Salmonirosea aquatica: one gene and its partners. The protein of the gene in region 1 interacts with the protein of each later gene in a pairwise test. Links are inferred from orthologs where the notes say so. Each region holds a gene or a part of one and is shown on either strand. Other genes may lie near its edges. The genes, in order: dnaE, GBK04_RS16420 and GBK04_RS20825.

What was found.
Region 2: the proteins of dnaE (region 1) and GBK04_RS16420 interact in binary tests that used the Escherichia coli proteins (3 or more experiments, as listed by UniProt). The link is inferred for Salmonirosea aquatica from one-to-one orthologs.
Region 3: the proteins of dnaE (region 1) and GBK04_RS20825 interact in binary tests that used the Escherichia coli proteins (3 or more experiments, as listed by UniProt). The link is inferred for Salmonirosea aquatica from one-to-one orthologs.

What each region holds. Positions count from the first base shown.
Region 1 is NZ_WHLY01000002.1:5,746,153-5,750,538, forward strand. What follows is about bases 12-4,242. They hold dnaE (DNA polymerase III subunit alpha), read right to left. Parts: upstream 3,863-4,242; coding sequence 212-3,862; downstream 12-211. Other genes in these bases: trxA (thioredoxin), read right to left, coding at 12-125; GBK04_RS24770 (DUF2461 domain-containing protein), read right to left, coding at 3,891-4,242. In the rest of the region: more of trxA, read right to left, coding at 1-11; more of GBK04_RS24770, read right to left, coding at 4,243-4,386. UniProt on the Escherichia coli protein: DNA polymerase III is a complex, multichain enzyme responsible for most of the replicative synthesis in bacteria. This DNA polymerase also exhibits 3' to 5' exonuclease activity. The alpha chain is the DNA polymerase catalytic subunit.
Region 2 is NZ_WHLY01000002.1:3,702,283-3,705,377, forward strand. The notes cover bases 117-3,056. They hold GBK04_RS16420 (pyridoxal phosphate-dependent aminotransferase), read left to right. Parts: upstream 117-947; coding sequence 948-2,165; downstream 2,166-3,056. Other genes in these bases: GBK04_RS16410 (transposase), read right to left, coding at 117-268; GBK04_RS16415 (avidin-fold protein), read left to right, coding at 465-806; GBK04_RS16425 (2Fe-2S iron-sulfur cluster-binding protein), read left to right, coding at 2,392-3,056. Outside these bases: more of GBK04_RS16410, read right to left, coding at 1-116; more of GBK04_RS16425, read left to right, coding at 3,057-3,095. UniProt on the Escherichia coli protein: Shows aminotransferase activity with methionine and histidine as substrates, and to a lesser extent also with phenylalanine.
Region 3 is NZ_WHLY01000002.1:4,779,121-4,782,204, forward strand. The notes cover bases 1-2,929. They hold GBK04_RS20825 (DNA polymerase III subunit gamma/tau), read right to left. Parts: upstream 2,380-2,929; coding sequence 622-2,379; downstream 1-621. Other genes in these bases: coaE (dephospho-CoA kinase), read left to right, coding at 1-593; GBK04_RS20830 (3-keto-disaccharide hydrolase), read left to right, coding at 2,652-2,929. In the rest of the region: more of GBK04_RS20830, read left to right, coding at 2,930-3,084. UniProt on the Escherichia coli protein: Part of the beta sliding clamp loading complex, which hydrolyzes ATP to load the beta clamp onto primed DNA to form the DNA replication pre-initiation complex.

The DNA of each region.
Region 1 (4,386 bases):
TCCACTACGGGTCCGATCATCTTACAGGGACCGCACCATTCGGCCCAAAAATCCACGAGTACGGGTTTATCTCCCTGAATTAGTTCTTCGAAACTGCTGTCGGTCACTTCGAGTGCTTTTGCCATAATTGTAATTTCTAAAATTGATATATCTGTTTAGAGTATTAACCCAAACCCTCCCCGCAAAAGTTCCTGTCACGCCAGGCCTTCAATCAATTGAGCGAGAACTCCACACCCTCCAGTAATTTCAAACTATTGAAGAGTTCATTGGAAGCATCTACGCGATAGGTCCGGGAAACCATTTGTAACTCCACCCGGCTCTCCGGGTCAATCACCGACACACTTAATGCGCATTTTCCGGGATATACCTTCAGGGTTTCGTTGAGTGTTTCCACAAACCGAGTATCTATGGTATCCAGCGAGCATTTCATCTTCACTTCGTTGCACATTTTTTCCCGTATTTCGGTGAGCAATTGGATGTTGATGATCTTGAACTCAAACTGATCCTCATTATAGTACCGACTCTGCACTTTACCCTTGATGTACAGAAAACTACCTATCTGCAGGTAATTCTTAAGACGTACCATGTCATCGCCGCCCAGTAGCATTTCAAGCGAGCCCCGATAATCTTCGATTTTGAAAATCACAAAGGGACTCCCCCGCTTGGACATCCGTTCCTGCACACTCGTCACGATGCCTGCGATGTTTATCTCCTTACCGAGATAGACAGGATGATTCATTTCCTCGGGTACCTCCAACACCTTATCCAGGGTACAGGTGCAGAAATTGTCCATTTCCATCCGGAAGGTATCCAGGGGATGGCCCGAAATATAAAAGCCCACCACTTCCTGTTCGTGGCGGAGTTTTTGCAGATCGCCCCAGGCTTCCACATCGGGTACCTTAGGTTTAGCCATCAGGGCGTCGTTTCCACCAAATGCCCCAAAAAGCGAGGCTTGGGCCGATTCTTTTTCTGCATGGTAGTTGTTAGCGTACTTGATGAGTTTTTCGATAAAATTGGTGTTCTCCCCTGCTTCCTGCTCAAAGAACTGCGCCCGGTGTAGGTCTTCGTAGCAATCAAAAGCACCCGCATAAGCCAGGCTTTCCAGGGTTTTCTTATTGACCGTCCGCAAATTGATGCGGGTCATGAATTCGAAAATATCAGCAAAGGGACCGTTTTCGCTTCGCTCAGAAATGATCGACTCTACGGCCGCATCGCCGGTACCTTTGATACCCGCCAGTCCAAATCGGATTTCACCGCGCTTATTGACATTGAACTGCCGGTCCGATTCATTGATATCAGGCCCCAAAACAGGTATGCCGATACTTTTACATTCTTCCAGAAAGAAGGTGATTTTATCAATGTTTCCCAACGAACTTGTCAATACCGCCGACATATACTCGGCCTTGTAGTGCGTTTTGAGATAGGCCGTCTGATAGGCCACGAAGGCGTAACAGGTCGAGTGTGACTTGTTGAAGGCATAGGACGCAAATGCTTCCCAATCAGTCCAGATCTTGTTGAGTTTTTTCTTGTCCAGGCCGCGTTCTTCACCGCCATTCATGAAGTCACCCTTCAATTTGTTCAGGGTTTCGATCTGCTTTTTCCCCATGGCCTTCCTCAGGGTATCGGCCTGCCCTTTGGTAAACCCGGCCAGTTTTTGGGACAACAACATCACCTGCTCCTGATACACCGTGATGCCATAAGTATCACCCAGATACTCCTCTAACTCAGGTAAATCGTACTCGATGGGTTCGAGGCCATGCTTCCGCCGGATAAAGTTGGGAATGTACGCCAACGGCCCCGGACGGTACAGGGCGTTCATGGCAATCAAATCTTCAAATCGGTCGGGTACCAGATCGCGCATGTACTTCTTCATGCCGTCCGATTCAAACTGGAAAATCGCATTGGTTTCACCCCGCTGGAAAAGCTCGTACACTTTCATATCGTCCAGCGGAATTTCATCAATCTCGATCTCGATACCGTGATTTTGCTTGATCAGTCGAAGCGCTTCTTTAATAATGGTCAGGTTTCGCAAGCCCAGGAAGTCCATCTTGATTACCCCGGCATCTTCAATGATTTTCCCCTGATACTGGGTAATCAAAAACTCTGATTCTTTGGAAGTAGCGACCGGGATGATTTCGGTCAAATCACTGGGGGCGATGATGATTCCTGCCGCGTGGATGCCCGTGTTGCGTACGGTACCTTCGAGGCGTTGTGCTTCCTGAAGTACCTGGGCGGCCATATCTTTTCCTTTCGCTGCCGCCCGCATTTTCTTGACGTTTTCCATCTCGTCGTACGTGATGCCTTCTTTTTTCATCAGGCTCATGTCCCCATCCAATGGCGCATTGAAAATGCGATTCAGGGTCATGTTGTAAGCGGGCTTGTCGGGTACCAACTTCACCAGCGCATTGGCATCGGAAAGCGGATAGTCCATGACCCGTGCCACATCCTTAATGGCCGACTTGGCCGCCATGGTACCGTAGGTGACGATCTGTGCCACCTGATTGTAGCCATATTTTTTTACCACATAATCAATCACTTTCTGCCGACCTTCGTCATCAAAGTCAGTGTCGATATCGGGGAGTGAAATACGGTCGGGATTGAGGAAACGCTCGAACAGCAAATCGTACTTGATTGGATCGATATTCGTAATTCCCGTACAGTAAGCCACCACCGAACCCGCCGCCGATCCCCGGCCCGGCCCGATGAATACGCCCATCTTCCGCCCGGCGTCGATGAAGTCGGCTACGATGAGGAAGTACCCCGGAAATCCCATGCTGCGGATGGTCTGCAGTTCAAAATTCAGACGTTCTTCGATCTCGGCGGTGATAGTACCGTACTTTTTCCGGGCACCTTCGAAGGTCAGGTGTTTGAGGTACTCCCACTGGTTCAGCACATCGGCCGTCAGTTCCTTTTTGCCCGACATCTCGGACAGGGTATGGGTTTTGAATTGTTCAGGAATCGGAAAATTGGGCAGCAGGATATCCTTTTTCAGCTCCAGATTCTTGATCTTATCGACAATTTCGTTCGTATTGTCCAGCGACTCGGGCAGGTCATGGAACAGGGTCAGCATTTCGCTGGTGTTCTTGAAGTAGAACTGATCGTTGTAGAAGGCGAAACGAGATCCTTTAGGGATACCTACCTCGTCGTCGAAATCCTTGGCCGAAGGGGTACTTTTTTTATCACCCGTATTGATACACAGCAAGATATCGTGGGCATTCCAATCTTCCTGGTCAACATAATGTGAATCGTTGGAAGCAATGATCTTTACATTATGCTTCCGGGCAAATCGGACCAGTACCTCGTTGACAATCAATTGTTCCCGAATGTCGTGGCGCTGCAATTCCACATAATAATCTTCCCCGAACACATCGAGCCACCACTTGAACTCTTTCTCGCCCTGCTCCTCGCCTTTTTTCAAGATCGCCTTGGGAACCGACGCTCCGATGCAGCAAGTGGTGGCAATGAGCCCTTCGTGGTACCTCAATACCAGTTCCTTATCGATGCGGGGGTACTTGCCATACATGCCTTCAATGAAACCCAACGAACAGAGTTTCACCAGATTCTTGTACCCGATTTCGTCTTTGGCCAACAAAAGCTGATGATAACGGACATCCTTGTTTTCCTTGGTAAACTGCTGTTTGCGGCGATCCTCGACCACATAGAACTCGCATCCTACGATGGGTTTGATGCCCTGCTTGTTGCCTTCGGCCACGAACTCAAACACGCCGAACATATTGCCGTGGTCCGTAATGGCCACCGCGGGCATGTTATCGGCCTTGGCTTTTTTGAAGAGCTTTTTTATATCCGCCGCGCCGTCGAGCAGCGAAAATTGGGTATGGCAGTGTAGGTGTGAGAATTGCACTTTTGAATTTTGTCTTATGTGAAATGATTTATGTAATTATCGTGTCCGCTTCCGGTTCGTCATGGAAGATGTAGTTCAGGAAATCACAGTAAGGTTTGATAAGCGTAACGCCCTTAAGAACCTCGGGAATAAGATTTTTTGACAATACCTCCTTATCAGTGAAACGATGCGAAAAGAACAATTCTTTTCTTCGCAAGAGTTCTATTTCGGGATGGTCTTTACTGAATCCCTTCGGGGTAGTCTTGATGCTTTCACCGTGGATTTCGGGAAAATAGGTCCTAAAATCCTCAGCATGAATTATTTTTTTCAATTCAGCGGCATTGTAATCAACCTCCTGACGGTACTTAGCGAGTTGTGCCGCAGCCGGGCTCCACATACCCGCTCCTAAGAACGATTCATTGCCCGGCTGAATGTGCAGGTAGTAATCCACTCGGCCCGAATGTCGGCCCCCCGGCCCGAAGGCAGCACTAAAATTTTTCTTGTAAGGTCGCTTGTCTTTTGCAAAACGTATATCGCGGTTGATC
Region 2 (3,095 bases), 2.0 Mb from region 1 along the record:
TTTTCCCAGAGTTAATTTCTTCGAAAGAAGCCAAATTCTTCCGTAAGGCTTCTTCTGACGATACCTTGATGAGCAGGTGGAAATGGTTGCTCAGCAGGCAAAAAGCGTATACCTCAACAAAGCCACTCAGATACCCGTCCAATCTTTTCAAAAAAAACTCAAAGTTGCCTTCATGGGCGAAAAGCTTCCCGCTGTCGATCGTCCGGTTATAGATATGGTAGAAACACTCATCTTCGAATTCGACGAAATAATGCTCGGTTTTAGCCATACATACTTTTGAGGTATAGGATTTGAGATTTGACAACTTTTTAAAAGTTGTCAAATCTAATGGAAACCAGCCAATGCGCTACATCCTCGGCGGATCAGTGCGTTAATTCTCAATCTATTCAATGTATCCAAACGACTATCAAATTTCCTTATAGTGTACAAGCCAACCCTATGGGGTCGCACTATTCCTTCTGACCATGATTAACTACCACAACAAACGCTTCCGCCCGGTCCAGAATACTGAAAACGGCGAAACTTCGGCGGAAACGATTTTCCTGTACCAGCAGGAAGGCACCCTGCTTACTTCTGAATATGCTGGCGGAAAAATAAAAAAAGGCCACCTGATCGGACTGGTCGACGAAGCGGGGAACATCGATATGCGCTACCATCAGGTTAACGAGCAGGGTGAACTGATGACGGGTACCTGCCAGTCGAAGCCCGAAATATTGTCCGATGGGCGGATTCGACTGCACGAAACCTGGCGCTGGACGTCCGGTGATTGTTCGCAAGGGCAGTCTGTTATTGAAGAGATCCGGTAACCCCAGCCAAGTAATTACGGTACACATAGGGGTACCTTGAACTCAAAAATCTTATAATTCATATCTCATAACTCATATCAAAATCTTACCTTTGCGGGCAATTTGTTGATACCGTTTCAATTAACTTAATTTTTTATTGCAATGTCCGCAGTAGCAGAGCAAACCCAGTTGTTGGCCGACCGCATCAATGCCCTCGAAGAATCTTCGACCCTGGCGATGACCAAGAAAGCCCGTGAATTGGCCGCCGAAGGCCACAAAGTCATCAGCCTGAGCGTTGGTGAACCCGATTTCAAGACTCCCGCCCACATTTGTGAGGCTGCCAAGAAAGCCATCGACGATGGTTTCCACGGCTACTCGCCGGTGGCAGGGTACCCCGACCTGCGCAAAGCCATTGCCGACAAACTGAAACGCGACAACAACATAGACTGGAAACCCGAGAATATCGTGGTATCTACGGGCGCCAAGCATTCCCTGGCCAATGTCATTCAGGTACTGGTCAATCCCGGCGACGAGGTACTGATTTTTGCACCGTACTGGGTAAGCTACTCGGAAATGGTAAAACTGGCCGAAGGCAAATCGGTGATCGTGGATGGTACCTTCGAGAATGACTTCAAGGTGACTCCCGAACAACTCGAGGCGGCCATCACGCCCCGCACCAAGATCGTAATGTACGCCTCGCCCAACAACCCGACGGGGTCGGTGTACTCGGAGGCCGAACTGCGGGCTTTGGCGGCGGTCATCGAGAAACATGAAAATATTTACGTGCTGGCTGACGAGATTTATGAATATATCAATTTTACGGACGAAGGCCATTTCAGCATGGGGTCTATTCCGGCGCTGAAAGACCGCGTCATTACCGTCAACGGCGTAGCCAAGGGCTTCGCCATGACCGGCTGGCGGATCGGCTTTATCGGAGCCGCCAAGTGGATCGCCGAAGGTGTGGAGAAATTGCAGGGTCAGGTAACGTCTGGTACCAATTCCATCGCGCAGAAGGCGGCCGTAGCGGCCTTCAATGGTACCCTGGAGCCTACCAGAGAAATGGCCGAAGCCTACGCTCGTCGCCGTGATTTGGTGGTAGGGCTTTTAAAAGAAATTCCGGGCTTCAAAGTCAATGTACCCCAGGGAGCTTTCTATGCCTTTCCGGATGTGAGCTACTATTTCGGAAAATCCGACGGCAAGAATCTTATCAAGGATTCGGACGATTTCTCGCTGTGGTTGCTCAACAATTCGTACGTATCCACCGTAGCCGGGTCAGGATTCGGAGCACCTAATTGCATTCGGATTTCTACTGCGGCCTCTGATGAAGCTCTGACCGAAGCCGTGCAGCGGATTAAGGAGGCGGTAGCTACCCTAAAATAGCGGTAGCATACGAGCCTAAACAGTAGACCATTCCTGATGCCAAGGCCCCGCAAGAGTTCGCTGCGGGGCCTTGTCTTTGGTGAGAAATAAAGTGAGACGCCGCAGAACGAATCAAACTTTGCGGTTTCTGCTTCTGTTATAGAGAAGTAAAAACAGAAGCAAATCTCCTATTGGTACCAACCGGTACGTTAGCCCAAAATCGCCGATCGTCGGTTCAAATTTTAGAATGAGCAAATATTATTTTTTAAAGGTAAAAGAGGTCATACACGAAACGCCCGATGCCGTTACCATCCATTTTTGGCACCCTTTCAACGAAGTAATCAAATACAAGCCGGGACAATTTCTGACGCTGCTCCTGCCTCAGGGCGATACCAAAATCCGCCGTTCCTACTCCATGTCGAGTTCGCCCTACACCGATGTATCGCTGGCCGTTACGGTAAAGCGGCTCCCGGGTGGTTTCGCGTCGGAGTACCTTACCTCGACGGTAAAGGAAGGTGACGTACTGGAAGTCATGGAGCCGCTGGGGCACTTCGTTCCCGAACTCGACGCAGACCAAAAACGTAGCGTTGTATTAATTGGGGCTGGAAGCGGCATTACGCCGCTGATTTCCATTGCGAAGTCGGTGCTGATGGTGGAGCCCGAGAGCGAGGTGTATCTACTCTACGGCAATCGGAATGAGAACAGTATTATTTTCAAGAACCAGCTGGATACTCTGAAAGCCAAATACGGTGAACGGTTCCGGTTGGTTTATACCCTGAGTCAGCCTTCCGCGGCGTGGGCGGGCGAAAGCGGGCGTTTGAATAAATCCCAGATTCTGAAAATAATGGAAGGGCTACCCAAGCCACCTCCCGCCAGGACCGATTACTACCTCTGTGGCCCCGACGACATGATGGAAGAGGCCAAACGGGCGCTGGACATTCTGGCCGTACC
Region 3 (3,084 bases), 970 kb from region 1 along the record:
GTGTCACAGGCGGCATTGGCTCAGGTAAAAGCGTAGTGTGCCGGATTTTTGCATGCCTGGGCATTCCCATTTATGCTGCCGATCAACGGGCCAATTGGCTGGCTGAGCATAACCCCATCATCCGGCAGGAAGTAATTGCGCTGCTCGGTCCGGATTCTTACACCAGCGAAGGTACCTACAATCGGACATACGTGGCATCGCGGGTATTCACTGAGCCTGTACTATTGCAACAGCTCAATCAAATCATTCATCCGCGGGTTTTTGCCGATAGCGACCAATGGCTTCGTCTTCACGCCCAACAACCCTATGTGGTTCGTGAAGCGGCCTTGATGAACAAAGCAGGCGATAAGAATACGCTGGACTATGTAGTGGTGGTCGATGCGCCGGTGGAGCTGCGCATTGAGCGTACGAAACTGCGCGACCCACATCGCTCCGAAACGGAAATTAGGGCGATTATAGCCCGGCAGATCACGGATGAAGCCCGCCTGCAACTGGCTGATTTTGTGATTGAGAATGGCCTGGAATATGCCCTGATTCCGCAGGTACTAAACCTACACCATTACTTTTCAGGAAAAGCAGAGCATCAGGAATAGCCAACAGGGAATTCACTGTCCACTGAATTTAAAACTCCGTATCCAGTCCCAAAGCTTCCTTAAGTACCTGTAAATGGGGGTTTTTCTCAGCCAGGTAAGCGAATTTTTCCTGTGCCGTATAGGGCATCCGCTTCACCTCCTGCGGAGCTACCCGGAAGTCCAGTGAGAGGGTAGGGGCATCCAGTCTTTCCCGCAAATACCAGATCAAGTCGTTTCGAAGGGCAGTCAGGGTATCTCTCTGCAAATCGTTGTCTAAAGCAATTTTAATAGTCTGGTTTTCGAGCGCAAAATCCCTGTTGAGGGTCACTTCTTCGGTGGAAGAGTTACGCTCGATACGCCGCTTTTCCGCAAACTCCTGCCAAAAATGTACCGCGTTATCCAGGGTGAGTGGGAGCTTGTCCGGTAAGATGACCGGCTCGGTTGCCGAGGGCTTGGGCAAAGCCGCTGATTTAGTGTCCGTTCCGGGCAAAGTGGCAGCGCCTACGGCAGCCGGGGCAATGTGCGCCGTACTACGCAGACGGCTGGGGGCGGCGGGAGCTGGAGGAGCCGAGGGCGTAGCGGGGGTAGGTACCTTGGCCCCATATGCCGGCGCATCCGATTCGGTCGTCAGGGCAACGGGTGACTCAACTTTTTTTTTTTCGGCTTCGGCCGCCTGTCCGTTGGTCGTGGGAAGTGTCTGCAGCGCCAGCAAGTCGGGTAGTTTGGCGAGCTTCATCAGACATAGCTCCACATGCAGCCGCTGGTTTTTCGAAGTTTTGTAGTGGATATCGCACTGACTTCCCACACTCAGCGCCGAGAGCAGAAAACTCAGAGTAGCCCGATGGGACTGATCCAGGTACTTGGTGCGGGCGGCTTCCGTCACTTCCAGCAACGATACGGTGATAGGATCTTTACACACCATCAGATTTCGGAAGTGTTCGAGCAAACCTACCACGAACAGATGTCCGTCAAAGCCTTTGCGGATGATTTCATCGAACAGCAGCAGTGATTCCGCAATGCTACCTTTCAACAGCGCATCCGTGATCCTGAAGTAGTAGTCGTAATCCAGGATATGCAGGTTTTCCAGCACATCGGCGTATGTCAGTTCGTTGGTGGGGGAGAACGTCACGTTCAGGTCGAACATGGAAAGGGCGTCGCGCAGTCCGCCATCGGCCTTTTGTCCGATCAGTTCCAGTGCCTCACGGTCGGCGACGATGTTTTCTTTCTGAGCGATGTGCGCCAGATGATCGGCAATGTCGGTGGTACGTATCCGGTTGAAATCGAAGATCTGACAGCGCGACAGAATGGTCGGCAGGATCTTGTGCTTCTCCGTGGTCGCCAAAATAAAAATAGCGTAGCTCGGCGGCTCTTCGAGTGTTTTCAGAAAGGCATTGAATGCCGCCGGCGAGAGCATGTGTACCTCATCAATGATGTAAATCTTGTACTTGCCCGTTTGCGGGGGGTACCTTACCTGGTCGATCAGATTCCGGATATCGTCGACTGAATTGTTGGAAGCCGCATCGAGTTCATGGATATTAAACGAAGCGTTATTCTGAAAGCTGACGCAGGAATCACATTCACCGCAGGGTTCGATGTCATCGCTGAGATTCTGGCAGTTGATAGTCTTGGCCAGAATACGCGCGCAGGTCGTCTTGCCTACGCCACGGGGCCCGCAAAACAGGAACGCCTGCGCCAGGTGGTTGGTGCGAATGGCATTCTTAAGCGTGGTGGTAATGTGCGACTGCCCTACCACTGAATCGAAGGTGATGGGACGGTACTTGCGGGCTGATACAACGAAATGATCCATGCCTGCAAGTTACGGCCGGAGGGGGGATTTTCAAACTAATGTTCATGCTCCGGCCTCTCAATTTAGAGTAAACTGGCATGATGCGTCTGAGGCTGAGGTTTTGGCTTTTAATGGCATAGCATGGTTCAGAAACATGCTTCTCAGGAGTTAAAGAATGGGCATCTGAGCGGCATACTTTCTTTTGAGTGAGTATTTTCAGGATTCAAGCACCCTTTTCCATGATATGATCCCATTTTTTCCGGGTCTGCTGCCTTCATTCCTTACCCTTATTTATGAAATCGCTACTTCTCTGGTTCAGCATTATCCAGCTTTCAAGCCTTACGCTTTCGGCCCAACCTTCGAAAAGCCGTGGAGAGTGGACGTCCCTTTTCAATGGTAAGAATTTGAAAGGCTGGGAAACCTACCTGGATGCGCCTTATACCCAGGATAAATCGGCCAAAAGGGTTCCCATTGGACTGAACAAAGATCCCAATCGGGTGTTCTCGGTGGTGAAAGTGGATGGTGAGCCGGCTCTGCGCATTTCGGGCGAAACCTTCGGGGGCATCAATACCCTGGCCGATTTTGAAAATTACCATTTGCGGCTGGAATTCAAATGGGGTGAACTGCAATGGCCGCCCAAACTGGGCCAACCCCGCGACAGCGGCCTGCTGTACTATAGTGGGGGTGCCCATGGTACCCCCATGTTATGGATGGAATCATTTGAGT